Regions from separate parts of the Exiguobacterium sp. s46 genome, predicted to be linked through region 3. Evidence: predicted binding sites of a transcription regulator. Region 3 holds the regulator's gene; each other region holds the start of a gene.
What was found. Region 3 encodes Rex, which represses fermentation and respiration genes when NADH is low (regulators of the CRP and FNR family bind a similar motif). Its sites were predicted from a motif close to TTGTGAAATATTTCACAA; they were not measured.
Positions count from the first base shown of each region.

Region 1: the regulator Rex is predicted to act here: its motif matches at 8,442-8,459, upstream of pflB (formate C-acetyltransferase).
Region 2: the regulator Rex is predicted to act here: its motif matches at 6,183-6,200, upstream of KNQ08_RS15095 (formate/nitrite transporter family protein).

Region 1 covers NZ_JACSMY010000004.1:166,068-177,070, reverse strand. The annotation lists gene KNQ08_RS15425 (lysophospholipid acyltransferase family protein) at 1-166, shown strand, start outside; gene KNQ08_RS15420 (ABC-F family ATP-binding cassette domain-containing protein) at 168-2,069, shown strand; gene KNQ08_RS17050 (diguanylate cyclase domain-containing protein) at 2,241-4,082, shown strand; gene KNQ08_RS15410 (GGDEF domain-containing protein) at 4,093-5,880, shown strand; gene KNQ08_RS15405 (hypothetical protein) at 5,936-6,580, opposite strand; gene KNQ08_RS15400 (DEAD/DEAH box helicase) at 6,577-7,749, opposite strand; gene KNQ08_RS15395 (hypothetical protein) at 7,778-8,206, opposite strand; gene pflB (formate C-acetyltransferase) at 8,546-10,795, shown strand; gene pflA (pyruvate formate-lyase-activating protein) at 10,830-11,003, shown strand, end outside.
Region 2 covers NZ_JACSMY010000004.1:104,440-115,442, reverse strand. The annotation lists gene KNQ08_RS15130 (hypothetical protein) at 1-814, opposite strand, end outside; gene KNQ08_RS15125 (hypothetical protein) at 927-1,286, opposite strand; gene KNQ08_RS15120 (GNAT family N-acetyltransferase) at 1,316-1,801, opposite strand; gene KNQ08_RS15115 (GNAT family N-acetyltransferase) at 1,817-2,332, opposite strand; gene murB (UDP-N-acetylmuramate dehydrogenase) at 2,581-3,492, shown strand; gene KNQ08_RS15105 (aminopeptidase) at 3,548-4,771, opposite strand; gene KNQ08_RS15100 (YkvA family protein) at 4,870-5,289, shown strand; gene KNQ08_RS15095 (formate/nitrite transporter family protein) at 5,326-6,162, opposite strand; gene KNQ08_RS15090 (hypothetical protein) at 6,346-6,948, opposite strand; gene KNQ08_RS15085 (YitT family protein) at 7,085-7,951, shown strand; gene KNQ08_RS15080 (CHASE3 domain-containing protein) at 8,145-8,783, shown strand; gene KNQ08_RS15075 (ArsR/SmtB family transcription factor) at 8,829-9,197, opposite strand; gene KNQ08_RS16915 (hypothetical protein) at 9,253-9,501, opposite strand; gene thiE (thiamine phosphate synthase) at 9,708-10,346, opposite strand; gene thiM (hydroxyethylthiazole kinase) at 10,336-11,003, opposite strand, start outside.
Region 3 covers NZ_JACSMY010000001.1:2,225,765-2,236,767, reverse strand. The annotation lists gene tsaD (tRNA (adenosine(37)-N6)-threonylcarbamoyltransferase complex transferase subunit TsaD) at 1-235, shown strand, start outside; gene KNQ08_RS11530 (hypothetical protein) at 264-833, shown strand; gene KNQ08_RS11525 (haloacid dehalogenase type II) at 881-1,540, opposite strand; gene KNQ08_RS11520 (flavodoxin) at 1,609-2,064, opposite strand; gene KNQ08_RS11515 (winged helix-turn-helix transcriptional regulator) at 2,170-2,490, opposite strand; gene KNQ08_RS11510 (DoxX family protein) at 2,674-3,072, shown strand; gene KNQ08_RS11505 (flavin reductase family protein) at 3,092-3,685, shown strand; gene KNQ08_RS11500 (hypothetical protein) at 3,817-4,239, opposite strand; gene KNQ08_RS11495 (ATP-binding cassette domain-containing protein) at 4,239-6,140, opposite strand; gene KNQ08_RS11490 (redox-sensing transcriptional repressor Rex) at 6,308-6,967, shown strand; gene KNQ08_RS11485 (twin-arginine translocase TatA/TatE family subunit) at 6,967-7,164, shown strand; gene tatC (twin-arginine translocase subunit TatC) at 7,172-7,951, shown strand; tRNA gene KNQ08_RS11475 (tRNA-Ala) at 8,056-8,131, shown strand; gene KNQ08_RS11470 (S8 family serine peptidase) at 8,356-11,003, shown strand, end outside.

The DNA of each region.
Region 1 (11,003 bases), on a different contig from region 3:
CGTCGCAATTTCAGGAAGTTATCGTGTCATGGAGGAGACGGGTAAGATTCGTCCTGCCACGGTCGACGTCACGATCTTACCGTCGATTGATCCGAGTACGATGACACAGAAAGAACTCGTCCAGACAGTCGAACAGCAAATCAAACAGATTGTAGAAGGTGTCTAATATGTTAATGAAAGCAGAAAATCTCAAAAAAGAATTCGCCGATAAAATCGTCTTCGAAGATGTGACATTCTCTGTCTCACCTGGCGACCGGATTGGTATCATCGGCGTCAATGGTACCGGTAAGTCGACACTCCTGCATATCTTGGCAGGTAAAGAGACGGCAGACGCTGGTACGATGCATCACCCGAATGATTATCGGATCCGCTTGCTATCGCAAACGACCGATTATCCGGAAGACCAAACGGTCATGGAAGTATTGTTGTCTGGTGATACACCAACAATTAACGCGTTACGTCACTATGAAACAGCGCGTCTAGCACTCGAACAAAATCCGACGAGTGAAACACTACTCAATCGCTTCATCACAGCTCAGACAGAAGTCGATGCTGCGCAAGCTTGGGACACGGAATCACGCTTAAAGATGATTTTAAACAAACTCGGCATCCTCGACTTGAACGCGTTGATCGGCTCTCTTTCCGGAGGACAACGCAAGCGTGTCGGACTCGCTGAAGCTTTACTTGATGAAGCCGATCTTCTCCTGCTCGATGAGCCGACGAACGAACTCGATGCTGAGACGATCAGTTGGCTTGAGACTCAAATCAAGGAATACCGTGGTGCGATTCTACTGATTACCCACGATCGCTATTTCTTGAATCGTGTGACGAATCATATGATGGAAATCGCGAACGGTACGGCTTATTTCTATGTCGGAAACTATGAATCGTTTCTTGAGAAACGTGCCGAACGTCGTGAACGGACGGCTTCTATGGAAGAAAAACGTCAAAACATCCTCCGTCGTGAACTCGCCTGGTTGCGCCGCGGAGCAAAGGCACGGACGACGAAACAAAAAGCGCGGATCCAGCGCGTGGATGCTTTACAAGACCTCTCGTACGAGGAAGAAGAATCAACACTCGAAGTACAGGTCGGTTCGACCCGTCTTGGTAAAAAAGTCATCGAAGCGCATGATGTCTCGCATCGATTTGGTGAACGGACCCTTTTTGAATCGTTTAACGCTCTGATTGGACGGAAAGAACGGTATGGCATCGTAGGGCGAAACGGGAGTGGAAAATCAACACTTCTTTCAATCCTTGCGAAACGCTTAGAACCAACAACCGGTGAAATCATTCACGGCGAAACGGTGAAGATCGGCTTTTATGGGCAATTTGCCGAATTCACGCATCCCGAACGTCGTGTCATCGATGAGGTCGAACGAATCGCAAAAGTCATCACGACACTCGCTGGCGAGGAGATCACGGCAAGTCAGATGCTCGAACAGTTTCTCTTTAAACCGGAAGCCCAATATAAACAAATCGGTAAGCTTTCCGGCGGCGAAAAACGACGTCTGAAATTGTTGACGATTTTGATGGAAGAACCGAACGTCCTCTTCCTTGATGAGCCGACGAACGACTTGGATACTGAGACGTTATCCGTACTCGAAGATTATTTAGAATCATTCCCAGGCACCGTCATCACGGTCAGCCACGATCGCTACTTCCTCGACCGGGTCGTCAATCGCTTGATTGCATTTGAAGACGGGAATGTCGTCTTTTATTATGGACAATATACAGACTATCTTGAGCAAATGACAGCACCCGTTCCATCAATCGTTGTTGAAAAGACGGTTGAGGTTGCTACAGCACCAAAGATAGAGACGCCAAAGAAACTAAGTTATCAGGAACAACAAGATTGGGCAATCATTGAACAACAAATCGAAGAAAGTGAGGCAGAACTGGAGCAATTAGAAGCCGAACTTGCTTCGGCAGGAAGCGATCTCGGTAAAGTCAATGAACTGTATCAAGCCATTGAAAAAACGAAAGCGATGCTTGATGAACGGATGGAGTATTGGACGTACCTTTCTGAAAAAATCGAGGCATTTGAAAACTATCGTCAATCTAATCAATAATTTCGATAAGCGGAGTTCTTCCTTAAAGAAGAACCCCGCTTTTTTCATGAAATGGGAATTGCCTCTTATTTTCATTTTAAATCTGAAAATAAATGTGAATTCAAACTAGATATCGGGTAATGTTATAGCATATTTCATTTTCATGGAAGGCTTGCGAAAGGAGGAGTTCCGGTGAAACGGATCGTTCAAAACATCTACCCTACCGTCGCATTCTACTTAGTTGTCACGTACACCCTGCTCTGGCTATTGCCACAAGATCGCTCGTTACAACTTTCAGCGATCGTTAGTCTAGTCGGTTCTTTCGTCATTTTCCTACTTAGTCAATCGAAGGCTTTCAAACAATCTTCCATTCCATATAAATGGTTATCGATCGCCTTTTTCTCGTATTTTCTAGGCGATCTCCTCAATATGATTGGTCGTCTTTTTCAATGGAACGCTGTTAACCTGAACGTCTTACTGGATCTGCCTTATACGGTTCATTTAACGATGATGGTCATCTTCTTATTTCGGCAGTTGGATTTGACTTTGTTTCAAAAACAAAAATTATTGATTCTTGATTCTTTAACATTGTTCACTGTATCGATGATTGCTGGATACATCGCTATTTTCCGCTTTGTCCCCTCTTATACGCGAACGGTGCTCGAGCAAATCAGTTGGACCTTCTATGCCTTCTTGACGATTCTGTTGACGCTGTTCTTTTTCTTACTTTATGCTTCTGGACTAAAGCGAAACGTATCGAGATTAGGGTTCCTCTTCCTAGTACTCGGAACGTTCGTGCTCGGTATGACGAACTTTATTTTTTATACGTTGTTATTGAACGGTGAACCGCGAATAGCTGGTTTATTGCTTCCGCTATACCCACTCAGCGGACTCTTCATCCTTGCCTTCATGAATACTCGCGCTCTTCCCATCAGTCATGAACAACAAGCAACTCTTATTCGGGTCGAAACACTTACGCGTTCCTTGATGTCGTACATCTTATTATCTGTACTGATTCTCTACATTACATTCTTCCCTGTCTCCCAAACCTTCTTCTCACTTTCCGTCGGCATTACGTTTTTATTATTTTTAACACGACAGCTTTTTTCATATCAGGAAAATCTGCGGTTGTTACAGGAAACAACAGCACTGCAAACGAATCTAGAAGACATCGTCCATCAAAAGACAGCACTCTTACAGTTACGCGAAAAAGAACTAACGTCGCTTTTTCTATCTTATCCAGAAGTTGTTCTTGAAATCGATGCTACGTATCAGATTCGATCTGTCAATCCAGCTGCTGTCGAAGCTGGATGGAGCGATTTACCGCTCGGACCGAGCCAACGGCTACAACTCGATCGACTCATTCCATTACTTCAACAAGCGCAGCTGATTTATCCCTCTCACTTGCTACATGTACCGGCCACGGAGGAACATTCGGAAATCTTTTTGAATACGACAATCATCGATATTCCGGATCAACAACGCTATTTCGTCATCTTGGCGGATATCACGGAAGATTATCAACAGGAAGTATGGCTAGAACGTATGGGGTACCATGATTCGCTCACGCATTTGCCAAACCGGCGTTACTTCGAGGAACAACTTTATCTGACTCTGCCGACGTTAGAATACGGCTCCTTACTATTCATTGATTTAGACGGTTTCAAACAAATCAATGACACTTATGGGCATGATGTTGGTGACCTCGTTTTACAAGAGACGGCGAGCCGCCTTCAATCGATGACGACGTCAACTGATCTCGTTGCACGTCTTGGAGGAGATGAGTTCTTGATCTTCATTCAGGCATCTGCTTCGGAAACACGCCAGTTTGCCGAACACGTTCTCGAAGTTCTAAATCATCCGTTCTACATCCAGACACATACGCTTCAAGTCACACCATCAATCGGAATTTCCTTATACCCTGAAGATGGTAAAAGCTCTGAACAATTATTGATTCGAGCAGATGAAGCCATGTACCATATTAAGAAGACCGAAAAAAACAATTTTTTGTTCGCTACTCAAATTAAACGTTAGGAGGGAGTTCATGCTTAAATCGAACTATTTCATCCGTTGGTTTCCTGCCATGCTCGTCATATCTTTTGCTCTAATGATCCTTGCTACATGGACTCCTTCCATCTCTAATCGGATCGTTGAACAAGTACTACAGTATGCCTCTCTTGGATTGATTGCTTACTTTATTCTTACTGCTTATCGTAAGGAACAAACATTGGTCGTACCCAGACGAAAGTTTTGGCTGATCGCTTTAGGATCACTGGCTTTATCCTGCATCGGTTCCGTTCTTGAGACATTACATTTCTTCGATCCAGACTTTCCAGTTCCATCTATTTATAGCCTGATTTTATTTTCAATATCTCATTACGTATTCTTATACGCGATTTTTTACCGAATCATCACAAAACGGACACTCGGACAACACGTGCTCGCTTTCGTCGATGCCGCGATCATCGTCGTTTTCATAGCACTTGTTGCGTTTCATGTCCTCAATGAATTGACGAATCCGGGACTGCAAACTGTTCCTTATGCCATCATCGTCATTACGAATACATCACTCGGTTTATTCGTCTTCTTCTATTTCACGTTCATTCAAGAAACTCATTGGGTATCAAGGATGGCATTATTCTTATTGTTCTTATCCATTTTCATTCGCGGTATCTACGAAGTCTCAAGTGTTTATTTCCCGGACTTCTCAGCAAATTATCTATTGTTTTTCCCGATCTTGATCCGTTTGGCGCAAAGTGCAGCTATTTTATGGCATATTGATCATATTGAAGAAGGAACCACTCGAACGAAGGTCATTCCCCGTTCCTGGCTCCCTCTACTGGCCGTTCCTTTATTCATTCACTATATGGTGGAACAAGAAGGCGGGAAGCTCGATATCTTCATCATTTTAGTTTTACTAATCATTCGACAAATCTTGATTGCTCGTCAGCATAGGTTGATCGTTGCACAATTACACGAACGGAATGAACAACTCGCTTCACGCATCGAACATCGCAAACAACAAATCAAAGATAGTGAACAGCAAGTCATTCCACTCTTTCTCGGTCATCCTGACCCGATGATTCGACTCGATCAATCTGGAACGGCACTATACGCAAATTTAGCTGCCCAACGTCTGTTTCATTTACCCGACATGACGATTGAACATATACCTCGTACGATGCGTCACTTATTAGAAACACTTGAGACAGATATCGATGAGTATGAAGATGAACAACACAGAAAGTATGAGATCATTGATATTCCGATTCAGATTGCTGCCACCTCGATGGGACGTTTCACGATTTTACATGACGTCACTGAACGAAAGCTCCGGCAAAAAAGGATCGAATACCACGCCTACCATGACGCCTTGACAAGTATCGGAAACCGTCGTTCGTTGGAGCGAGATTTTTCAAACCATCTCCTCGAGATGAATTATCTTGCGGTAGTCGATTTAGACGGTTTTAAGCAAGTCAATGATACGTATGGTCATGAAGCAGGTGATTACGTATTGATCGAAGTCGCGAAACGATTGAGCGAGCATACGAATTCTTTAGAACAGGTGTATCGACTTGGTGGAGATGAGTTCGCGATCCTCTTACACGCCGATGATGAACTGTCCTTACGTCGAAAATGTAAATCCTTCTTACACTTTTTAAGACGTCCTTACGTTTATAAAGGACAATCCTTATTCGTTTCTGCAAGCATCGGTGTGACCGCGTGTCATAAGGCTGATCTTGAAACATGCTTAAAGCAAGCCGACCTTGCCATGTATCGCGTGAAACATCGGGATAAAAACGATGTCGCCCTATATCGAGCAGATTCATGAAAAAAACCTAGAATACGTTGACCATAATCAGGTCATGTATTCTAGGTTTTTTCAATTATTCTTCTGGTCTCGGTGAAATATTGCCTTCTTCGATATCGAGGAGTAAGTCAATCAATTCCGCACAAAATTCTGGATACTGACGAAGCAACGCGTCTTCTCCTACTTCATCCACGAAGTCCGTCAACAAAGCGAGGACTTCTGGTACCAGTGCGCGCGCTACTTTCATATAGGCAATCGCAAAGCGCCATTTCCCAGAAATGTAGAGCAGTTTTCCAATCAACAAATCACCTGGTTCGACTTCAATCTCAGACAAATCCGTTTGATACGTCTGTTTTGACATTAAATCAACGACACCATCCGCCTCGACTTGAAACAACGAAGGCATCGGGTCCGCTAATCCACGCAAGGCGCGGTAGAGGCTAGGCGATAACTCTTCTTTGACCTGCTCAAGAAAACGACCGTGCGGCGTTTTTCCTTGATCATCCGTCTCATAGAAGATTGCCCAATCTACGAATAAGTCCCGGAACAATTCAGCATCTTTTAAATACCAACGTCCCTCCGTCGCAATCTCTTCAATGAAAGCGACCCAATCCGTACTACGCGCTGTCGCTGCTTCTTGATACATCTTCTTCAAGGCTGCATTCATTTCCGCTTCAGAAACCGTCGTCGGAAACGGAATTACTTTTCGATCGTTCTTCATTTCGATCGCCCTTTCCGGTGAGGAGTAGCCGGTCGTTTAATCGTCTGAGGTGCTGTGAATTCACGTTTTGGAATGACTTCCCCACGATAAATTTCCATCGCTTCCATCTCGACGCCCATTTGCTTCGCAAGTGTTTTTAAGTGTTTTAAGTCTTGATCCGTAACAAGAGCAAGTACCATTCCGTTCGCGTTTCCACGTCCCGTCCGACCTGAACGGTGTACGAAATCGTCAAGCGACTCCGGCAAATCATAATGGACGACATGCGTGACTGCTTCGATATCTAACCCACGTGCCGCAAGACCTGTCGTGACGAGTAAAGGAAACTCTCCCTTTTTATAAGAACGCAATGTCTCCATCCGCTCTCGTTTGCCTTTTTCAGCGTCTAAAATCCGGTATTTCAATGAGAATTTACTCAACTCGCCATTCAATGGTCCGAGGAAGGAACGGTTATTAATGAATGTCAGTACTTTTGATCCTTGCATGTTCGCCAGACGACGTAACAATTCCGGCTTCTGACGACGTGAAGTCTCCAAATAACCGAATGTCACTTGTGTACTGACGGCACGCTCAACTCGAATCGTCTCAGGGTTGTTTGCAAGCGTCCGTCCCCATTCTGCTGTCCGTTCCGGTAATGTCGCGGAGACGAATGCTAACTGACGATCGCGTAGTGCACTGTTTGCGATTCGCGTCGCCGAGTCACTCATACCACTCTCATAGATTTGATCCGCTTCGTCCAAGACGATCAATTTCACCTTATGCATCTTCAGCTTCTTCGAATCGATCAACTCAACGAGACGCCCTGGCGTTCCAACAATGATTTGTGGTTTTTTCTTCAATCGTTCATATTGTCGTTTTAATTCAACACCACCAATGAATGCACCGGATTTGATACCACTTCCTTGAGCAAACAATTGAATGACTTGATGAATTTGCATGACGAGTTCCCGTGTTGGTGCCGTGATCACTACTTGCACGTGTGGTTCTTCTACTTCAATCTTTTCTAAAGCTGGAATGACATAGGCAAGCGTCTTCCCTGTTCCTGTCGGCGCTTCCGCCAGGACATCTTTTCCTTCGCGCAACAACGGAATCGCTTGTTCTTGAACAGGCATCAACTCCGTAAAGCGTGCGCGTTCCCATGCTTCCTGTAAAAATGGTTTTGTAAAGTTCATAACGATTTCTCCTACTCTCTTAATTCCATCATGCCGTTACGTATTCGACATGATCTCCTGATGCATCACGGTATCCCCGTAATGTCTGTGTATATTCATTTCCTGCGTCGAGCAATCGAATATGGAATCGAATCTCGCTTTCACCGGCTTCTTCTTCTAAAATTTCGAATCCTTGGATGACACGATCCTGTAATTCTGCAGCGAGTGCCGGGTACTCCGCAAGACTCGCATACGTCGCTTTTACGTCAACCGGACGACGAACAAGCGCAATCCAATACGATTCATCATAGCCGATAAAGTCTTCATAATCAAAATCATCTTCAAACCGAATCCAGAATCCATCATTTTCGAATTCCGTGATCATTCCCGTTCGCGTTGAACCGTCCGATCCGATTTTCAGCGAGACCCAGTCTCCTGACTGATACTCTCCTTGTTGTGTTAATGATACATACTCCATTTGGCACACCTCCACGTTCTATATTCCCTTTTTCATTGTCAACGATACGTCTTAAAAATACAAGGCACCGTAGCGTGACATTCCTCACAGTTTCAACTGTTCTAGTGAATCTTTTTCAAATCAACTCATACAGTTTCCAAAAAACCTTGAATTAGCAATCTAAAACTGTTTTTTTTAAACTATTTTCATATGAATACAGAAATAAAGAAAGCCCGTCATATCAACGTTTGTCCACTTGTTAAAACATTCACATGAACGTAAAGGGAATCACCCCTTCCTTTTGTTACACTATTCACATAAGGAACTGATGATTAGCTCAATATTAAAGGAGTGGTATCCATGTTATTAGAAAAAACGAGTGCTTGGACGAACTTTACGTCTGGTGAATGGGTAAAGACGATTGATGTCGCAGACTTCATCCGACTCAATCGCACGGAATATACAGGAGATGATCACTTTTTAGTCGGTCCGACGCAAGCAACGGAACGTCTCTGGCAACAAATTCTACAGCTGACGAATGAAGAGCGACAACGTGGTGGTGTGTATGCCGTCGATGCTAAAACACCATCAACGATCCTCTCGCATGATGCAGGGTATCTGAATCGTTCACTCGAAAAAATCGTCGGTTTACAGACAGACGAACCGTTTAAACGTTCGATTCATCCGAACGGTGGGATTCGGATGGTGAATGATGCCCTAGCTGCGTATGGCTTTGAAGCAGACGAGACCGTCACGAAAACTTTCAGCGAGTACCGGAAGACACATAACCAAGGGGTTTTCGATGCCTATACCCCTGAGATGCGCGCTGCACGTAAAGCCGGTATTATCACCGGATTACCTGATGCTTATGGTCGCGGACGGATCATCGGTGACTATCGTCGTGTTGCTTTGTACGGAACGGCACGCTTGATCGAAGAACGTAAGAAGGATTTAAAGGCACGTGGCGGGTTCTTATCTGAATCGATGATTCGCGACCGTGAAGAGATGAATGAACAGTTGCGCGCATTAACGGAATTGACCGAGCTTGGAGCTCGCTATGGTTTCGATCTCTCCCGCCCTGCAGAAACAGCACAAGAAGCATTCCAGTGGGTCTATCTTGCCTATCTTGCTGCCATCAAAGAGCAAAACGGGGCAGCCATGTCACTCGGTCGAGTCTCGACGTTCCTTGATATTTATGTCGAACGTGATCTTGCGGCTGGTCGCTTGACGGAAGAGACTGCACAAGAACTCGTCGATCATTTCGTCATGAAGCTTCGGATCGTTAAGTTCTTACGGACACCAGACTACAACGATCTGTTCTCAGGTGATCCGACGTGGGTAACGGAATCAATCGGTGGAATGAGTGAAGATGGACGATCAAACGTCACGAAAAGTTCATTCCGCTTCTTACACACTCTCTCGACACTTGGTCCGGCACCGGAACCGAATCTAACCGTTCTCTGGTCTACTCAGCTTCCACGCGGATTCAAGGAATTCTGTGCGAAGATGTCGATCGTTTCAAGCTCGATTCAATATGAAAACGATGATTTGATGTTACCGGTTTATGGAGATGATTACGGCATCGCTTGTTGTGTCTCCGCGATGAAGATCGGGAAACAGATGCAGTTCTTCGGTGCGCGAGCAAACCTGGCAAAAGCATTACTCTATACGATCAATGGCGGAATGGACGAGAAGCTCAAAATCCAAGTTGCCCCAGCTACACCACTGATGCTCGATGAAGTACTCGATTACGAAACCGTCATGGCGGCTTATGATCGTCAACTCGATTGGCTCGCAGAACTGTACGTCAACACACTGAATGTCATCCACTACATGCATGATAAGTATAGCTACGAACGGATTGAAATGGCTTTACATGATCCAGAAATCTTACGGACGATGGCATGCGGTATCGCTGGTTTATCGGTCGTCGCTGACAGTCTATCCGCCATCCGTTACGCAACAGTTCGTCCAATCCGAGATGCGGATGGGATTGCAGTTGATTTCAAGATCGAAGGCGAGTTTCCGAAGTTCGGGAATAACGATGAACGGGTGGATCAGATGGCGGTCGATCTCGTCACACTGTTCATGGAGAAAATCCGTAAACATCCAACGTATCGCAATGCCCTTCCGACGCAGTCTGTCCTGACGATTACTTCAAACGTCGTCTACGGTAAAAAAACAGGAAATACGCCAGATGGACGCCGTGCGGGTGAACCATTCGCACCGGGTGCTAACCCGATGCATGGACGTGACACTAGAGGAGCTGTCGCCGCACTGACATCTGTCGGAAAATTACCATATGAACATGCGCTCGACGGGATTTCCTACACGTTCTCGATCGTGCCAAAAGCACTTGGTAAGGATGAAGACACACGCATTCGCAATACAGTCGGATTACTTGACGGATATATGGGTGGTACGACTTCAAAAGGACACCATTTGAATGTCAACGTCTTTGACCGTGAGACGTTACTCGATGCCATGGAGCATCCAGAAAAATATCCACAGTTAACGATTCGGGTATCCGGTTATGCCGTCAACTTCATTAAACTGACGCGTGAACAACAGATCGATGTCATCAATCGAACGTTCCACGGTTCTCTCTAAAATGATGTGTAGTATGTGAAAGGAAGTGAGCAGGATGACCTATGGTATGATCCATTCCGTTGAATCATGTGGAACAGTCGATGGTCCTGGCATTCGATTCATCGTCTTTACGCAAGGATGTCCACTACGATGTCAATACTGTCATAACGTGGATACATGGGAGTTCGGTTGCGGACGGCGTGTCTCAGCAGACGAAGTCGTAAAAGAA
Region 2 (11,003 bases), on a different contig from region 3:
TATAGGCATCTCCCCATGTCAAGGCAAGTCCGGGTTGGTGATTATGAAAAGCAAGCAAGGCATCTTCAATCATTTCAGAAGCAATGGATGCTTGCATCACACGGTTCAATAAAGATTGGAACAGTACGGTTTGTCGTCCGATCAGCGCATAAAACGGGAAATAATGTTTAGCATAAACAAACGTCGGCAAATAGGCATCCGCCTCAATCGTCTTTAGTAACAATGGTGAAGCGGGACGTTGTAATCGTTCTGCAAGTCCAACGGTCGCCTTGCATTCGCACAGCTGATCAAGCACTCGAACCGTCAACTCTTCTTCGATATCGAGCAATAAGACGAGATCCAGCAGATTCAATTCATGCGTCTCCATGAATTGATCACTGCGTTGAAGATGCATCGTATAAGTAAAGTCCAGCTTTTCAGCAACAAGTACCCACAACTCGGAATGGCGCGCCGCATATAGACCTACCGGAAAGTGAAGGGGTTGGCGGACGATCGATCGATGCCCTTCAAGTGTATAGACTTGATTGACGTCCAGACCGTATGCTAGCAGCATTTCGAGTAACTGCTGACGATTTTGACACGTGACGAGTGTTTGAAACAGACGATCGACTTCGACGAGTGGTTGTTTCATTTCAAGCGCTATTTTTAAATGAGCAGGTGAATCCTGCTCTAGCGCCCGCTTAATGAATTGTAAGGCCTGTTGTTCCGCATCGTTCAGTTGGGCAACATGTGTCCGAAACATTTCGATGTCAAGTTCCCGGAAGGCTTGTAACGCCGGTGCAATTGATTGATTTTTTATAAAGGGTTTCCACATGATTCCCTCGACCTCCTCATTCCAGTATCTCTTCGTAGTGTACGCAATATCCTACCGTCTTGAAAGCAAAAAATGGAGAATCTTCCGTCGTTTCAGGAAGATCCTCCATTTTTTATTTTTTACCGACTTTTAAATGAGCGTTTCGAAAGACGGCATCTTGTTTTCCTGTCTTTTCAACACTTGTTCCGACAGACCCCAGGTATTCGATTTCATCCTTTGGTTGAATGAACTCGTATGTGATGGCAGGTTCACCCCGAAGTCGAACGTGTATGATTTGTCGATGTCGTAAAGAGAATGATGCGCGCACTTCAAGAAAGGAGGAAGCTGATAAATCATGTTGCCGCTCTAAAATCGTCATCAACTCTTTTTCCGAGTCACGATAGTTTCCCTGCAATTGAGCATACGAAATACCGACTCCTAAAGATAGGATACCGATTAGACTAAGAGCGAAAATGACCAGCACTTTCTTCATGACTGATCCACCTCCGAAAAAAGTTCATTCTACTTATTCATCGGTTCATCCATCGTTGACGTGAAGTCTTTTTTCGAATCCTTTACGTGAAACTGCATGTCCACATGTGGAATATCATCTTCTAAATAAGGGTCGGATACGGTTTCGAAACCAAACGATCCGTAAAACCCTTCTAGGTGTGCTTGTGCCTGTAAGTAGATCGCAGCTTCTTTCTGCAAATGTACCATCGCTTTCTCCATCATTTGTCTCGCTAACCCAACCGATCGGTGATCACGATGAACAGCTACCCGTCCAATCGCTACTCCTTTTGTCGGATGATCATACATCCGAAGGCATCCGACGATTTGACCGCTCTCACTCCGTACGATTAGGTGTGTCGCTTGTTGATCTTGATCATCTAGCTCCGGATACGCGCACTCCTGCTCGACGACGAAGATATCCGTTCGTAATTTCAAAAGTGCATATAAGGTATCAGGTGTCATGTGATGAAAAGACTCGAATTCAAATTCGTACATAAAAAGCTCTCCTCTTTAGTTACGACAAAGTCGTGATAATTGTCCTGCGTAGATCGTGACGGGAATACCTCTAAAAATCGTATCTTTTTCCCAGTTCAGCCCGTTGGCACGAGCGACATTTTGCGAAGCACGATTATCGGGATGAATGATCGAGATGATTCGATCATGCCCTCGATTGAACGCCTCCATCATTAATCGTTTTGCTGCTTCGCGACCATAACCGACTTTCCAGTGCTTTGGTTCGAGCCAATAACCGACTTCTAACTCTTCTTTCCCATCCACTTCCTGCATCAATAATCCGGCAAAGCCAATCGGTTCATTCGTTTCTTTTATGAACAACAGTAAAAAACCAGTTTGTCGCTCATCCGAATATCGCTCCAACTGCCGTTCGAACCACTCTCGTGCCTCATCTTCACTTAAGGCAGTGCCTCCATTGATATAACGCATGACTTGCTCATTTTGGACAAGTGACTTATAAAAACTAAAATCCTCTTCTTCGAACGGTCGCATCCATAAACGTTCACTTTCCATCGTCATCGCCTCCTTCTATACTTCTCTTTTCCCGAGTTCTTTTCGCTTCATTCCTCTTCCTGATCCTGCTTTTCCTGTGACATTTTTCATTACTAATCGATGACATTCACTCCCTAGTGCTTGCAATTCCCGGCATAAGTCGGTATTTTGGGAACAGTATGTTGAACAACGACCGCACGATTAATGTTAAAATATATTTTGAGCGCATGAGCGCTGGGTAGGAATTCACGAAAAGGACTGAGACCATAATGACTGAACAAGTAATGACGGGACTGTATGAAGGCATTTCAAAAGAGTCCGTACTAATCAATGAACCTTTAAAATATCATACGTATACAAAAATGGGAGGAATCGCGGATTTATTCATCATCCCAACTTCTTATGAAGAAACAGCTTTTGTCGTCCGATATGCTTACGAACAAGGTATTCCCTTGACGTTGCTTGGAAACGGATCGAATCTTGTCGTACGTGATGGCGGCATTCGCGGCATTGTCCTCTCCTTTGAGAAGTTAACCGATATCTCGGTCGAAGGACATGAGCTCGTCGCTCAAAGTGGCGCAGCAATCATCGAAGCGTCTCGTGTAGCTTACGCGCATCAGCTCAGCGGTCTTGAATTCGCTTGTGGGATTCCAGGAACGATTGGTGGCGCATTGATCATGAATGCGGGAGCATACGGTGGTGAAGTCAAGGATTGTCTCCATAGCGCTACTGTATTGACACGACAAGGAGAACTATTGAACATTTCACATGATGAGCTCGAACTGGGATACCGGACGAGTTGCTTCTCAAAGAAAGAATACATCATCCTCGAAGGTCGATTTGCGTTAACAGAGGGTGACCCAGCATTGATCAAGGAAGTCATGGATGATTTGACGCATAAGCGAGAAACGAAACAACCACTCGAGTACCCTTCTTGTGGTAGCGTCTTTAAACGTCCAGAAGGCTATTTTGCAGGGAAGCTGATTCAAGATAGCAACTTACAGGGAACACGCATCGGTGGCGCTGAAGTGTCCAAGAAACACGCTGGTTTCATCGTCAACGTCGAGAATGCGTCAGCATCCGACTATATCGCGCTTATTCGTCATGTCCAAGAAACGGTTCAAGAAAAATTCGGTATCTTACTTGAGACAGAAGTGAAAATTATCGGTGAAGAAGCATAACAAGAATCTTACAAGAAAAGGTGAGTTCCGTATTCGGACTCACCTTTTTGTTCGTTTAGATTGACCAGTTTCCGTCACGCATGACTGATTCACGCGTTCCGTCTGCAAGTTCTCCTTCAATCGACAGATCCGCTGATCCAATCATGAAGTCGACATGCGTCATCGAGTCGTTCGCGCCTTGTGCTTCTAATTCTTCTGCTGAAAGGCTTGGACCATTTTCGAGACACGTCGAGTACGCACGACCAATCGCTAAGTGGCACGAAGCATTTTCATCAAACAATGTATTATAGAATAGGATACCCGAGTCAGAAATCGGCGAACGGTGCGGCACGAGCGCAACTTCTCCGAGATAACGTGCACCTTCATCAAGTGAAATCAAGTCATCTAATGCTTCTTGACCCTGTTTCGCTTCCGCTTTAACGATTTTTCCGTTTTCGAACCAGAGTGTGAACTCATCAATCAAGTTCCCACTATAGCTAAGCGGTTTTGTGCTCGAGACGTGTCCGTTGACACCTGTCTTTTTCGGTAACGTGAACACTTCTTCTGTCGGCAGATTCGCGATGAAATCAACACCATCTGCATTCGGACCACCGCCACCTAACCAAACATGACGTTCTGGTAATTCGATTGATAATTCTGTTCCTGGAGCTGTGTAGTGCAATGTTTTGTATTTCTTCTCTGTCAGGAATTTTGCTTTTGAACGCAGATTATGATCATGATCCGCCCATGCAGCGACCGGATCCGCTTGATCGGCACGTGTAGCCTTTAAAATAGCTGACCAGAGCTCTTCAACAGCATTCTCTGAATCAGGGAACACTTTCTTCGCCCAGCTTTCAGAAGGTGCTGCTACGACACACCAGCTGACATTGTCACTCATGACGAACTTCCGCCAATTAGCAAGAGCGACACCGGCTGCTTTATTCGCACGTGCGATTCGGCTCGAGTCCACGCCATTCAATAAATCTGGATCTTCACTGACGACCGATAAGAACGCTGTCTTTTCTTCTGCCAGTTGGTCGTAACGTGCTTTTAACCAATCCGGGAACGTATCAAACGACTCTTCCGGTGCATCGAAATAACGGATTTTCGTCATCTCATCATCTGACCACTGTACATATACTTGCGTAGCTCCTACTTCGTAGGCGACACGCGTGATTTCACGAACGAGCGGCAAATTTTCGATTCCTGCACGCACCTCGAGTTGTTGTCCTGGTTGTAGATTAATTCCCGTACGCACGGCTAAAGACGCGTATTGTTGTAATTCTGCTTGTGTCGGCATTATGTAATCCCCTTTCTTGTATCTTTATTTTCACGAAATAGTTGCAATTTTGCAAGAAATAAGGCGAAACTAGAAAGAGAAGAGAAGGAGGCATCACCATGGAATTCACACCCGGCGATTTTAAATCGGCTTATACGTATTTTCACCGACAGGCACTCGACCTCGTTGGTGATGAAAAAGCACAGCAAGAATTGTTAGTTCGAGCAGAAATCGGACTTGCGCACTTGACGCAAGATATCGCGTCTACAGAAAGCTCGGACATCGAACGCGAGGCAGAACTCGTCCTTTATTTTCAATTAAAACAACTGCTTGAAATGCTTCGTGCTCTCTATCAGAAAAAATTCGAAATGCATGCGGAGCAGGAACAATTGTTATTGACGGCCGTTCTGTACTTTACGTCTCCTGTTGACGCCTTACCGGACGATAACGTCCTCGGGCTCTTCGATGATGCACAAATCGTCGAGACGATTTACGAAGAACTGGCTGCAGACGTCGATCGCTTTCAACATATGGAATGAATGAAAAAAGCAGCTGTCGCGACAGCTGCTTTTTGATTATGCATTTTGTTTCGAAGCAATATGAACAGTTGTCGTGGATTGACGTGATTCATCTACTTCTAATTTTTCTTTATTCAGCCACGTATAGATCATTCCCATGAAGACTGCTCCACCAATGATGTTCCCAGCTAAAGCTGGCAACAGGTTATGCATCGCTCCGGCAAATGTGATCGTATCCGGATGTGGTACGACTAACGCAATGGAGAACAATGCCATATTGGCGATGACGTGATCAAATCCAGAAGCAAAGAATACTGCGACGAGTACCATCATCATCATGATCTGCGCCAACTCATTCTTCATGTTCTTTGGAATGAAAATCGCTAAACAGACCATCCAGTTACAGAAGATAGCTCGTGTGAAGATTTCCCACGTCGTATGGTGGATCTTCGTTTCTGAGACAGAAAATAACCAGTTGTTCATACCAAGCTCTTGGATGATTCCTGTTTGAGAAAAGAGTAGCGCAAACGCTAATCCTCCAAGTCCATTTCCAATCAGACAGATCAACCAGACCTTCATCGTATCCATCTTCGTCGTATAGCCGCGCATCGTCGCCGTCGTGAAATACATCGTATTTCCTGTGAACAGCTCTGCCCCACCGTAAACGATCAGGACGAGTGCCACTCCGAAGGTCAGTCCACCGACAAGTGTCGCAACAGGTGACTCCGCCATATATAGACCGTTAATTGCTTTTAAGGTAAAAATAATTGCAAATCCAATGAAAATTCCTGCTAGCATGGCACGAACTAAGTACTCGAGAGGACGCATTTGTAGCATGCGCGTCGACTTGATTGCTTTATTCCGTAATCCTTCTAATGCTTCTACCTCGTTCATCGTAGAAACCTCTCTTTCTTTTGTTCAACACTTCACAATGTTTGTTCATTTATTATCATACTTCCATCTTAAAAGATGTTCAAGTATTGAATAGACCTGTTTTATCGTTTTTATAAAAGAACGAGATGTAAACGATATCATTGTGTCGAGATTGTGAAAAATGCCTTTTCTTGCTTTATACAACTAATTAGTTTGAATTCGTAGTCGTGATGCGAAGCGTTCAAAGAACGTGTTTCGCCTTGATGCATCGAGCACATAACCATCAATGACAACCCGATTAAAGCGTCTAGAAGATGAAGTAGCTCGTTCGATATCGGTCGGAGTGTAGGCGTCGAATGTTTTCCGGTCCATCGTAAAATCTGCACCTGAATACGGATCCGTGTAGTGAATTTCAAGATCGGTTAAATCAGGAATCGTTGAAAATAAAACAAGCGTATGATGCATCAGAACTTTAGATAACCGAGCCTTCAAAAAATCCTGATTCACTTGTAGTGTTCCGGTATCGGTACCAATCCAAGCTTGTCGCTCTTTTCCTGTCACTTCATAGGCAAGACGTAACGATTCTCCTTCGACATCTACCTGTTTTAATTCTGATGAGAACGGAAGTTGTTCGGCTAATTGACGAACCGCTACCGTATTCATCATCGAGGCACCTACTTGTCTCGCTACAAGATCACCATCATGCCAAATGGATGATTGATTTTTTTCATTGGGTTGTTCGAAAAGACGAATCCCAACTAGTATTCCTAAGCAGATACAACCAAGAATCCATAACATTTTCTTCATTTTCATCACCTTCCTAAAAAAACGTACCCTTTTTCATCTTTTTTCATAAGAAGGGTTGAAATTTTATGCATATGAGCGTACTCTTGCATGCAGATACTCACAGAAGGAGGAGCATGAGGTCACTCATCATATTGCCATGACTACAACACACCCACAGAAAAAGAGAGTTGAAAAAATCAGTTTCTTAATCATTGGTACGTTGCTGTATTCCCTTTACATCAGCCTACTACTATCTCCAAATGATATCGGATCAGGCGGTATCATGGGGATCACGCTCATTATTCAAGAGCTCTTCCACACGCCAATTGGATTAACGCAATTGCTCTTAAACATTCCCCTCTTCCTTTTAGGTTTCCGTTTCCTACGCAAACGATTCATGTTCTTATCTGGAATTATCGTCATTGCTTCTTCCTTTTTAATTGACTGGATTCCGACTCAAATCGTTCCGGAATCTTTAAACGATCCACTCGTCGCTTCCATCTTTGCTGGTCTAGTCTCTGGTCTTGCAATGGCATTGATCTTCTTCGGTGGTGCTTCAACTGGAGGGCTTGATATTCTCGGAAAGTTTTTCTTTGCTCGTTTTCATAACTGGCCACTTCCTCGTATATTTCTGATGCAAGATCTTGTCATCTACATCCTTGTATGGTGGGTATTTGATCTTAAACACGTTATGTATGCTCTCATCATGAGCTTTGTTCGTGCCAAAGCCCTTCAGACGGTTTACAGTTTCTATTCTGCTTCTAAGCAATGTATCATCATTTGTGAGAAAGCAGATGAAATCAATGAAGTCATTACAAAAGAACTCGGTCGTGGTGTCACGATTCTCGATGCACGTGGAGGATATTCCAACCGAACGAAAAAAATGGTATATGTCGTCGTTCAAAATAATGAAATCGTCCGTTTGCAAGAAATCGTCTCTTCTGTCGAACCGAATGCATTCGTTACATTCTCGGAAATCCATACTGTCTTCGGCAATTACAAGGAACATTCGTATTCGTTTTAACACCAAGCGCAGCTTAGCTGTGCTTTTTTCATCTTCTTAAAACAGCTTCTCGTATTGCATCATCTTTCCTGCTTTTTTATGAGTATTATTCACTTTTTCAGTCATTATCCCTATTCAAAAAATAGACAGGCTTCACTTTTTTTACGATAGTAGTTAAGCTTATGACATGTCTTTTATTTAAAGGAATGATTGCATGCACTCTCTTTGGCGTCAGCGTATTCTGCTGATTTTCTTGGTCAGCTTATTCGCCTCTATCCCGATCATCTATGCGTTATCCGGTTATCGGACGATTGCAACGATGACCGAGCAAATGAAGGATCATGATATACCGTTAATCAATCAGGTAGATCAGTTGGTCGAACACAATCGAGATCGTGCTAATGCGGTTCGTGGTCTCTTATTGTATGAAGATAATCGTTATATCGAACAATATTACTTTTCAACGTCTAAAATCCATGATTTGCGCAATAGTCTGAACCAATCGTCGACTACTCCAGGGACGATTAAAGATCTTCTTCGCCGCAACAATGTCTGGGAGTCCGAAATTGAACGCGTGTTTGTTGTCTATGAACGTCAAAGTCCAACAGCCGCAAAACGTCTTGCTAGACAGTCGACTCAGACGACTCAAACGATTCTCGAAGACTTATCCCGTGTGAAAGATGATTTGTATAAAACGCTTCAATCCAAATTACAACAATCAGATACTTTAATCGCTACATATAAATGGATGTGTCTCGCTCTCTCCATCCTGTCCTTTTTATTGATTAGTGCCACGGTCTTTTTCTTCCACCACTTCGCTCCAAAAGGATCAGAACAATCGTCTTTAGAATAAACGAAAAGCGCAGCTAAAGCTGCGCTTTTCGTTTATTCTAAAGACTCATTCAGGCATTGCTTTTCCCTCTTGTACATGTTCCATCGCCATATGTACAAGCGATGACACATGATGGTCATCCAAGGAATAATAGACGACTTTACCGTCTTTTCGAAACTTGACGAGTCCTTGTTTCAACAAAGATCGAAGATGATGCGACGCTGTCGCGATCGAACAGTCGACAGAGGCCGAGACATCACAAACGCATAGTTCTTCTTCGATCGTCAGCGCATAAACGATTCGCAGTCGTGTCGCATCCGAAAGAATCTTAAATAGCTTTCCGATTTCAAGCGTCGGAATCGTATCAACGATATGTCCGATTTCAGACGCACGTTGTTCATCAATCGCAATCGTTTCACAACGGGGAATGTCCATGTCCGTCACCTCGTTTCTACTTATATTGCACCATGAGAAACGGGACATTGCAAGTTCAGCGCATTCGTCTGCGAATGAGCCAAAACACGAACCATCCTCCTACGTAATCTCCAATATCCCAGACAATTCGATTTTGATCGACAGCGCGTACGCCGATGTCAATGACTTTCGTGCTTTCTAATCGATTCGTATAACGTTGACGAAGTCGCGTCGGAATCGGTAGATGAAGAAGTGCCCGGTAATAAATATCTAAATGAGTATGTCCCCAAATTTCCGTCGCAATCGAGCTCGTTTTAATATACAACGGACGTTTGTAGCGTCTTTCATACTTTTCTTTCAATAAAAGGGCCATCTCATAAGATATACGATTAGGATGTGGAAATAAGACTTTTCCTAGATGGTAGATCCCCTGATTATCGACTCGAATGATTTGTGGTTCTAACCGATATCGAATCCAATAGCCGCGAAAACGGATCGTCTGCCATTTCAATACAATCACCTCTGAACGGATTATACCCTGTTCTGAAGTGATTGATGCCATTCACGCACAGCATCTGTCATTTGCTGCGCAGCGAGTTGCCGATCTTCTTTAGCAAAAATTTCTGAGATGACGGCATACCCTTCTAGCGGGATAGGCAGAGAGGAGACATTCGTTGCTGTGATTCCACCAATACCGATTAGGGGTAATCGTACAGCTTCCCGAATCGCCTGAAGCATCGTATGCGACATGGAATCAGCGTCCGCTTTGGATGACGTCGCAAATAGAGACCCCACGCCTAAATAAGATGCTCCGTCTCGTTCTGCTTCAATCGCTTGTGCAACGGTTGCTACCGACACACCAATCACGGCATCTGGTAAAAGGCGACGTGCTGCGGTTAAAGGAATGTCTTCTTGTCCGATATGCAAACCAGCTCCGACGAGTAACGCGATATCAATCCGATCATTGATGATCAAAGGAATGTCTTCCCGATCCGTGAGTGCTTTCAACCGAACTGCCTGATCAAAGAATTCCTTTCCTTGTGCTGTTTTTTCCCGTAGTTGCACGATCGTTGCACCACCTAAAATGGCTTCCTCAACGACCGTCTCGATCGCGACTCCAGGATGGTACCGACGATCCGTCACTGCATAGATGGAGTAATCAATTGACACGTTCTGTCACCTCCACAAGATCTTGTACCGTCATGAGGCTGATGGCATTGAACAACTCTCGTTTAAAATCACCAAGACCTTGCGCGGAGGCTGCTTGTTCTCCTGCTTTTCCCATGACGAATGTTCCGTGAACAGCCGCCTCAAACGCTGTATATCCTGCACCGAGGAAGCTCGCAATCAAGGAGGCCGTCATACAGCCAGTACCCGTGATATCTCCTAGACGAGGTGTTCCTACATGTAATTCCATTTCGCGCGTTCCATCCGTGATATAGTCGTTCGGACCTGTCACGACGAGGACAGATTTGTGTTTGCGAGCGAATGCACGAATACTTTCTCGATCCATCATTGCATCTCCCGCAGCATCGACTCCCTTAGTTCGCCCATCTTCCCCAAGTAACGTCTTGATTTCAGAAGCATTTCCTTTAATGACCGTACACCCGAGATCAATGAGTTCTTTAGAAAAGGCAGTACGTAATGTCGTTGCCCCTGCTCCAACTGGATCAAGAACGATCGGGACATTCAAACGTTCCGCTTCACGGGCTGCAAGTCGTTGAGCTGCTTGCATGTCTGCATCGATCGTACCAATGTTTAAGACGAGGGCTTGTGCGAGTCTAACCATCTCTTCTACTTCGCGAATATCTTCCGCCATGACAGGTG
Region 3 (11,003 bases):
GAAGGATAAAGGGGGACGTCAATTACTGCTTGCTGGTGGCGTCGCTGCCAACAAAGGATTACGCCAAGGTCTCGAAGCAGCGTGTGCGAAGGAAGGAATCGATCTCGTCATTCCGCCGATGCACCTGTGTGGAGACAATGCAGCGATGATCGGAGCGGCTGCGATTCATCCGTATCGCGCGTTACGCTATTCGACACTTGCCATGAACGCAGAACCTGGGCTAGATTTAAAGTAAGGAATCCGAACAACTTGGGGGAAATGGAATGAAAAAAGTCATCATCGCATTGTTAGCGGTACTGGTCATCGTCGCGATCGGACTTCAGATCCGAGAAATCGTCAACGCATACCAAGTCGCCTATAAGGAAGAACTCGTACCCGATAAAAAAGCGGTCGAGACGAATACGAAACAACGTCCACTTTACGAAATCGGACGAGCAGAAGGGGAAAAGACCCGGATTCAAAAGTTATATGCTTTTGATCAGACAGTCAATGGTAAGCTCAGTAACGTCGTCATCGTCGATCGGAAGTATGGTTTAACGAACAAGGCGAGTGATGATTATTTCATGATTGCTTCCGGAACACCAGTGACGGATCAAGAAAAGAAGTCATTCGAACCAATGATTCAAAAGATGGATGCAGAACAAGTCCAAGCCGAGGTCATCTCAAAGCATGAGGTGACGGCTGTCGAGAACAATAAAAAACGGACGTTGACGTTATTTAAGGTCTTCTATAAGGATACGGATCAAAACGAATACCTCTTCTTCATCGAAAAAGAAGGCGGTCTGAAACTCGATCTATTCAAGAAGGGTTACTCACGTTTGTCTAATTACTAAATCCATGAAAACAGCGGATTCCTAAATAGGAGTCCGCTGTTGTTCGTTCATTGCCATTCAGTGATACCCGTCAAGTCATCATAGATACGATCGGGATCGAGATTCAATTCCTCGACCGGAAGTCCATTTCGATTGATCCATGCCGTTTTGAAGCCGAAACTCTTCGCCCCGGTGATGTCCCAACCGTTCGAGGACATGAAGAGGATTTCCTCGCGTTTTAGACCGAGCGTGTTTAAGGCATGCATATAGGATGCAGGTGCTGGCTTATACTGTTTGATATCATCGACACTGACGAGATGTTCGAACCGATCGGCTAAGCCTGACTGCTCAATCAGCGGATCGAGCATATCATGGGAACCATTCGAGAAGACGACTAGGCGCTTGTCCGCCATCGTCTCGAGAACGGAGCTAACTTCGGGATATACATTAAGCGTCAGGTACGTCTCCATTAAGGTCGTGATTTGTTCCTCGGTCACATGGAGCTTCAGTTCGAGTAACGTATAGCGGAGAGCATCTTGTGTCACTTGGCTGAACGGCACATACTGTCCGTTCAATTGTCGGAGGAAAGAGTACTCCAGTTGTTTCTCCCGCCAGCGTTTGCTGATCGCTTCTCCGTGACCCGGGTAAAGTTCTTCGGCTTTTTCTTTGACGGAATGGACATCGAATAATGTACCGTAGACGTCAAAGACAAGTGCTTGAATCGTCATAAAACATTCATCTCACTTTCATAGAGTCTGTTTTAACGATTCCCTTACAGTACGGATTCAAACGACACTCAAGAATGAACCTGTCGTAAAAAGCGATGAAACGTCTGTGCGAATGCGCGGCAAGCGGCCTGTTTCTCCGGGGTATTCGGATCAAACTCAATCTTCAAGCCATCCGTGACGAGGGTCGCCCCAGCTTCTTTTAACGCGTCTTCAATCAAATCAACCGCTGCGCAGTACTTCGGATAATCAAGATCCCCCGAACCAAAAGCAGCAGCCGGTATCCCGTCTAAGGATTGTTCCCGTAGCTCCTCGACGAAGTCTTCTGCTTCATACGGTAAATCACCGTCTCCCCATGTATATGAGCCGAGTAATAGACCATCAAAACGTGATAAGTCCTCCCCGACGAATTGATCTAGTTCCGTGATCGTCACGTCGACATCGTGTTGCTCGAGTTCATGTTGAATGAGCGAGACGATATCTTCCGTATTACCGGACATGCTGACGAATCCAATCGCGATATGCATGCATCTTCCTCCTTTCACTGTACTTCTCTACTTTAATTGATAATGATTATCAATGTCAAAGGACATATAAAAAAGCACCTTCCAAAGAAGATGCTTTTCTATACATTAGTCTTGTAGTTCGGCCCATTCCTCAATGGAACGAATGACCGGTTCGAGTTGGCGCCCTTTGTCGGTCAAACTGTATTGAATCTTAATCGGACGATCGGGAATGACAGTCCGGATGACGATGCCTTCCGCTTCGAGCTCCTTCATACGTTCCGTGAGCATACGACCTGATAATTCGGGAATGGCATCTTGAATCTCATTGAAACGACATGTCTTCGTCAACAAGTGACGTAAGATCAGACCCGTCCATTTCTTACCTAAGATTTCAAAGGCATGTTCGACTTTGGGACAAAGAGCCGGTTGGATTGCGACTTCTTCCATCAGCACTCATCCTTTCTATAGTTGTAGTATACCCGCTTCTGCTAAAAAAATCGAATCATTTTACTTAATGTAACGTCTTGAACTAAAACAAATCTATTTACTTTTAGTAAGTGATAAGATATAGTCTGTTTATTGAGTTACTTAAAGTAACTAAAATACATTAGGTAAAAGGAGAAGAGAGCAATGATGGATACAGGACTTTTAATTATTCGTTTAATCATCGGCTTAACGTTCGCTGCACACGGGACACAAAAATTATTTGGTTGGTTCGGCGGACACGGAATCGCTGGAACAGGCGGTTGGTTCGAATCAATCGGCATGAAGCCAGGGAAGACACTCGCGATTACAGCAGGTCTTGCTGAATTGATCGGCGGCTTGTTGTTTGCAGGAGGCGTATTCCTCTGGATCGCAGCACTCCTCATCATTGGATCGATGCTTGTCGCGATCGTTAAAGTACACGGTGCGAATGGTTACTGGGTGACGCAGAACGGGTACGAATACAACATGGCATTGATCGTCATCGCGCTTGGTGTAGCTATGATCGGTGCTGGAGACTATTCACTCGCTGCACTCATCGGGTGAAGAAAAAGGTGGGTCATTCATGAAGTTCGAGGCATCAACGCTTAGCGCAAAAGACAATTATAAATTACTGATCGGAAGCATCATTCCGCGTCCGATTGCTTTCGTGACAACGCAAGGAGAAGACGGGACGGTCAACGCCGCACCGTTTTCCTTCTTTACGGTCGCTTCAAGCAGTCCACCACAACTGGTGATTGCCGTACAACGGACGGATCAGGGTCAGAAGGATACGGCACGTAACATCTTGGCGAAACAAAGTTATGTCATCCATATCGTCAGCGAAGAGATCGTCGACGCAGTCAATGAGACAGCAGCGCCACTTGCTTACGGTGAAAGTGAGCTTGAGCGGACGGATTTGACGCTCGTCGATAGTGACGCGATCGAAGTACCCGGAATCGCCGAAGCGAAAATCCGCTTCGAGATGCGCTTGACGCAATACGTCGAGCTAGAAGGTGCCGATCTTCTGATTGGGGAAGTACTGCGTTATCACGTCGCGGATGAACTCGTCGATTCGTTCCGGATTGACGCAGCAGGCTTGAAGGCTGTCGCTCGTTTAGCAGGGAATGATTATGCGACGATCGGGAAGACGTTTACGATTGCCCGACCGACAAAATGATAGAAGCGTGAATGCTTGATTCATCGTACGATTCGTTTTGATTCAAACGAAAAGGAGTGGAGAGACCGGTCTAGCTACCGGAATCTCCACTCCTTTTTCTCATGTCGTTCATCTGATTCATCGATCGGACTTCAAGGTTGCGGATCGATTTCGTTTGAAGAGGCTTCAAGACCATGACGTTTACTGTACTGATAGCCATCGAGCAAATAAAAGACGATTGCGAGTGCCCAAATGCCGACACAGCTTATCAAGAAAGCGGTGAGCGGTGAGACACTACCGTAATACGATAGGATCAACGGGTCATTGAGTTCGACGAATAGCTGTGTCGTCAGGAGCGTACAGCATAATCCCGAGAGTAAACTGACGAAAAGACCGCTCCATGTCTGGATGACGAGACCGATCATACAAGAAATCAGGAGGAACAAAGGAAGCGCGGCATTAAAAGCATCCGGCCGGATGAAGGTGGACACGTAGTCTGCATACATCGGTACGAAATAAAGGATGCCGGATAGCAGTCCTTGAATCAAGTTAATGAAAAAGCTTTTCGTCCGCATCAGTGTTGGTTCTCCCATCGTTCCATCAATTCGAGTAGATCGACATCAATTTGGTCACGTTCTGCTGAAAGAGCTGTCGCTTTCGGAATATCGTTGAAGACTTCCGGTTCACAGAGCAATTGTTCAATTTCTGCCGAACGCTGTTCGAGCCGCTCGATGTCTTGTTCGAGTTGCTCGATCTGCTGACGGCGCTTGCGTTCTTCTTTCTGTGCTTCCTTGTCGATCGTCTTCGACGCCGTGACCTTTGCGGCTTTTGCTTCCTCGGCTTCAAGACGCGCAATCTCTTCTTGCTCCGCCTTCTTCTCCGTGTAGTACGAATAATCACCGAGGTATTCCGTCACGCCGGCTTCACTCATCTCGATGACGCGGGTCGCGATCCGGTCAATGAAGTAACGGTCGTGGGAGACGAATAGCAGCGTACCTTCGTAGTCGACGAGCGCGTTTTCAAGGACCATCTTCGAATCCAGATCCAAGTGGTTCGTCGGCTCATCGAGGACGAGGACGTTCGTCTTCCGGAGTTTCAGTTTCGCGAGCGCGAGACGTCCGCGTTCGCCACCGGATAACTCATGAACAATCTTGAAGACATCGTCACCGCTAAATAGGAATTGCCCGAGTACGGACCGGACTTCTTGTTCACGCATCAGTGGCCATTCGTTCCAAATCTCATCGATGACACGGTTCCGATCATTGAGTTCCGCCTGCTCTTGATCGTAATATCCGATCGAGACGCCGGTTCCGAAACGGAAATCACCGAAGAGGGGGCGTAAGCGGCCGACGAGGACTTTCAGGAGCGTCGACTTTCCGATTCCATTCGGTCCGACGAGTGCCAGCGATTCACCGCGTTGCAAGCGGAACGTGATGTCTTTTGAGACAGCTTCTTCGTAACCGATCGCCAGTTGATTGACTTGAAGAACGTCGTTCCCGCTCTGTTTTTCAATCGGGAAGGACAGGACCGTGCTACGCTCATCCCCATCTGGTCGGTCGAGCCGGTCGACCTTCTCGAGCCGCTTCCGGACACTTTGGGCACGTTTTGTCGTCGTCGCCCGGGCGATGTTCCGTTGAATGAAGTCCTGCATCTTCGCGATCTCTTCTTGCTGCTGTTCAAACTGCTTCATTTCCTGATCGTATAAGGCCGCTTTTTGCTCCAAGTACTTCGTATAGTTCCCCGTGAACTTACGACAGACATTGCGCGACAGTTCGTAGACGACATTGACGACTTGGTCGAGGAAGTACCGGTCGTGCGAGACGATCAGGACGGCACCACGATAACCACCGAGGTAGCTTTCAAGCCAAGCAAGCGTATCGATATCGAGGTGGTTGGTCGGCTCATCGAGAATGAGGAGCTCTGGTGCTTGCAGGAGCATCTTTGCTAAGGCAAGCCGTGTCCGTTGACCACCGGATAATGTCTGAATCCGGCGCGAGTAATCATCCGGATAAAAGCGCATGCCGTGCAAAACGGAGCGGATATTCGCTTCGAACTGATAACCACCGGCTTCTGAGAAGTCGTGTTGCGCTTGATCGTACGTCTTCAAGAGACGATCGTAAGCGACCGGGTCGTTCAAGATATGCTCCATGCCCATTTCGATTTCCATCCGGCGCAGTGTTCGTTCTTGTTCCTGGAGATGTTCGAAGACGGTCAGCATCTCGTTCCAGATCGTCTCATTCGATTCGAGACCACTGTCTTGCGCGAGATAACCGATTTTGACATCCTTGCCTTTCATGATGTCGCCCGAGTCATGACTGAGTTCACCAGCGATGATTTTGAGCAAGGTCGATTTACCGGCACCGTTTCGTCCGACGAGCGCAATCCGATCTCGCTCTTGTACTTCCAGTTTGATATTTTCTAAAATCGGCTCGACGCCGAATGATTTCGAGAGTTGATTGACTTGTAAGAGTATCATTTCCATCCATCCTTCCACCCTTTAGTCTATCACGAACAAAAGCGCAAGGTCCTGCGGAATATATTATTTGTGACTCTATGTGAAGTGGTTTACAATCAAGGAGAGTAGAAAGCTTTTTGCAAAGATTTGGGTGCCACGATGGATGTGGCCGAAGGGGGAACTGCAGGATGAATGGACCAGACACAAAAATTCCACAAGCGACAGCAAAACGGTTGCCGCTATATTATCGCTTCATCCAAAGTTTATACAATTCAGGCAAGCTCCGCGTCTCTTCTGCTGAGTTAAGCGAGGCGGTGAAGGTTGATTCAGCAACGATTCGTCGCGATTTTTCCTACTTTGGGGCATTAGGGAAGAAGGGGTATGGGTATAACGTTCAACATCTCTTAACGTTTTTCCGCAAAACCTTGAATCAAGATGAGGTGACGAATGTTGCCTTAATCGGGGTCGGTCATCTCGGAACAGCGTTTGCAAATTATAACTTTTTAAAGAATAATAGTACTCGGATAGTCGTTGCGTTTGATGCGGACGAAGAGAAGGTCGGAACAACGACGCATGACGTTCCAATCTATCATGTTTCGGACATGAAAGAACAAATCGAAGCGAATCAGGTCGATGTTGCCATCTTGACGGTTCCATCGCAGTTCGCACAGTCAGTAGCGGATGAGTTAGTCGAGTATGGTGTGACAGGCATCCTGAACTTTACGCCAGCGCGGTTGAACGTGCCAGCGAGCGTCCGGGTCCATCACATCGATTTATCGATCGAGTTGCAGTCGTTAGTTTATTTCATGAAGCATTATTCGCAATCAGCTGAAGGAGTGAAATCATAATGGAAAACCTTATCCCGCTCACACTAGGTATCGGACCAGCGAGCATCGGATTAATCGCGGTCGTCGCGTTGATCATCTTCGGACCGAAGAAGTTACCAGAATTCGGACGCGCTGCGGGTCAGACATTGAAAGAGTTCAAGAATGCCACGAACGGCATCATGGACGACGATAAAAAGGACGAACCGAAAGAGAAGTGATTGAATCATGACGGTTGATCAAGAGCAAAGCATGACGTCGCACCTTGACGAACTGCGCAAGCGGATCGTCTGGTCGCTTATCATCGTCGTCGTCCTGTTCGCTGTCGCATTTCCGCTCGTCCGACCGCTCGTTCGCTTCTTGCAAGCGGACTTAAAAGAGCTCGGCATCGGTTTGAATGCCTTCAACGTCGCCGATCCTTTAATGTTGTATTTGAATCTTGCGTTCATCATTGCGCTGATTTTAGCGTCACCGTTCTGGATGTATCAACTCTGGGCATTCGTCCGACCAGGACTTTATGACAAGGAGCAAAAAGCGACATTGACGTATATTCCGGTCATCTTCTTTCTATTTTTGGCTGGCGTAGCCTTCTCGTATTTCTGGTTGCTTCCCTTCTTGCTTGAAGTCTCAACAGATCTCGGGAAAGAGCTCGGAATCGAACAAGTCATTGGAGTCGAGAACTACTTCAGTTTCTTAATCCGATTGACGATGCCGTTCGGTCTTCTGTTCCAATTGCCGGTCGTGACGATGTTCCTGACGCGTCTTGGTCTCGTGACGCCATATTTCATGCGAAAGAATCGGAAATATGCGTACTTTGTGCTGTTCGTCGTTGCGGCATTGATCGCACCGCCGGATGTGACGTCACACTTGATGATCTCGGTGCCATTGTTCGTTCTCTATGAGATCAGCATCTTGATTTCTGCGCGGACGTACAAAAAGGTCTTGATCCTCGAGCAACAGGCAGAGCTTGAACGACAGGCGGACTTGATGCGTGAATTGAATAAATGAATCGTGAATTCCTTCCGACGATTTTGGAAGGGATTCTTTTTTATGAAAGCGTTCTTTTTATATTGATAAAGCAGTTAGTGATGCGTATACTAAAGATAATTCATGGGGGCTTAGCTCAGCTGGGAGAGCGTTTGGCTGGCAGCCAAAAGGTCGTCGGTTCGATCCCGATAGTCTCCACCAATACCAAATATCTAACTCCTCGAAGCGTCGAGGAGTTTTTATTTTACTCCCAGTTAAATTCCTTACAAATATAAAATGTCATGTAAAACAAATAAATTAAAAAAATAGACAAATATAAATTGTTTATTTCCATTAAATTCATTAAACTAAATATACAGAATTTTCGTTTAACTGTTTTATCAGTAGTACTACTATGGTTTTACAGAAAAGGGGAAAACGAACGCATGAAGAAGAAGATTGCACTTATGGCAGCCGTCTTAATGACGTCTTCCAATCTAGTCAGTGCGCAAGGTGCACTGTCGTCGCAAGACAAAGCAACGGGTCAAAAACCGCAAGCGCTCTCGCTGAAGAAATCGGGGCAAGAGAAGAACTACAAACAATCGGATAAAGTCCGTGTCGTCATCGAGATGGAAGAGAAGCCGGCGATTCAAATCGCCCAGGCTCAAAACAAGCGGTATAGCACATTGAGCAATGCCGAAAAAGAGTCGATCAAAGATCGCCTCGTCAGCGTCCAAAAATCGGTCAAGTCAGCCATCGCTAAAAAATCAATTCCCGTTACATATAAGGAGAGCTTCACGACCGTCATCAACGGATTCAGTGGTGAAGTTAAGTTCGGCGACATCGAAGACATTAAAAAACTCAACGGAGTCAAGAGCGTACATATCGCCCATGAATACGCGCGTCCGGAAGTTGCTAAAGGTGCAAAGCCAGACATGCTGTACAGCAAGGACATGGTCAATGCGAAGGAAACATGGCAGGACTATGGTTTTAAAGGGGAAGGAACAATCGTTGCCGTCATCGATACGGGAATCGATCCATCGCATAAGGACATGGTCTTGAGCCCTGAGACGAAGATCGATTTGACTTCTTCGAAAGTCGATAGTGCGAAAGAAACAAAAGGTTTAAAAGGAAAATACTTCACGGAAAAAGTACCGTACGGCTATAACTATGCCGATCACGATAGCGAAATCCGTGATTTAGGTGCGGGCGCATCGATGCACGGGATGCACGTCGCGGGTACGATCGGAGCAAACGGCGATGAAGCAAACGGCGGCATCAAAGGGGTCGCTCCGGAAACACAACTCCTCGCGATGAAAGTCTTCGGAAACGATCCAGGAATGCCATCGACATTCAGCGATATCTACATTAAAGCGATCGATGATGCGATTGCACTCGGAGCCGATGTCATCAACATGAGTCTCGGATCGACGGCATCGTTCGTCAATGCAGATGATCCAGAACAACGTGCAATCGTCAACGCGATGAACAACGGTATCTTGTGTGCGATTTCTGCTGGTAACTCGGCATTCGCAGGTCATGGTGCAGGTAACCCGTACACAGCGAACCCGGATATCGGTGTCGTCGGTGCCCCAGGTTTAACGAGCCAAGCACTCCAAGTCGCATCACTCGAAAATACGAAATTGACACTCGAAGGCATGGCGCTGACGATTGACGGTCAGGATGCTGGTTATTTGGCATACCAAAAACAAGATTCACCGAATCCGATTGCTGTCTTCGATAAAGAGAAGAAAGATGTCGTCTATGTCGGTGACGGTCAAGCTTCGAACTACGAAGGCAAAGACGTCAAAGGGAAAGTCGTCTTCGTCGTGCGTAACGGTGGTTTCAACTACGGTATGATCCAAGCAGAAGCTGAGAAGCAAGGGGCAGCAGGTGTCATCGTCCGCGGTCGAGTCGATCATGGGGATTACGTCAGCATGGCGCTCAACAATCCGACGATTCCACTCGTCACGCTTAGCATCGCAGACGGAAACGATCTTGAAGCAAAAGCAAAAGAGGGCAAGGCAATCGCTGTCACGTTCGACGGAAAAGCAGTCTCAGCCGATAACCCGGTCGCAGGACAAATGTCTGACTTCACGTCTTGGGGTGTCACACCAAGCCTTGACTTCAAGCCAGAAATCACGGCACCAGGTGGAAAAATCTACTCAACGCTCAACGATAATGAGTATGGTGTCATGAGTGGAACATCGATGGCGGCACCACACGTTGCTGGTGGAACGGCACTCGTCATGCAACGGATCGCGAAGGACTTTAAAGTCGATGGTGCGACACGCGTTAAGCTCGCGAAGAACATCTTGATGAACACGTCGCGTCCGCAACTCGATCAAGGAAAATACAATGCGCAGCTAAAAACAGGCAACTTCTACTCCCCACGTCGTGAGGGAGCTGGATTGATGGATCTTCGTGCTGCCATGAAGACACCAGTCGTCGTCACAGAGACGAAGTCGGGTGAAGGTAAGGCATCCTTGAAGGAAGTCGGCGAGAAGTTCACGTTCACGCTTGATTTGAAAAACTACAGCAGTGAAAAAGTGACATATAAGTTAGCCGGAACGGTTCAATCGGATCTCGGTGCAGAAGGATCGAACTTCCTCGAAGCAAACGGCATCTTTAAAAAGGGAACGATCGGTACAGTGGATGCAAACAAAGGCACATATCCGATCTCATTCGCAGTTGGCTCGAAGAAAGCAAGTTCGGTCTCGATTAATCCGAAGAGCTCAACGAAAGTCAGTGTATCGGTCGATCTGAAGGATACAACGGACTGGGCAAACGAACTTCCGCTCGAACAAGTCTTTGAGAACGGCTACTTCGTCGAAGGATTCGTCCGTCTGATCGATACGAAGAGTAAGAATCCAGAATTGACGGTTCCTTACGTTGGCTTTAAAGGAAAATGGGATCAAGCTCCGATTCTAGACGCACCATTGTACGATGAAGACAACACGTTCTATGGTTTGACAGGTCTAGCGACAGAAGTGAAGGATAACTTCGAATTCCTTGGCGCAAACGCTGCTGGAGATGTCGTCGCGAACAAAGTTTCGTTCTCACCAAACAACGATGGTAGCGCAGATGAAGCCTT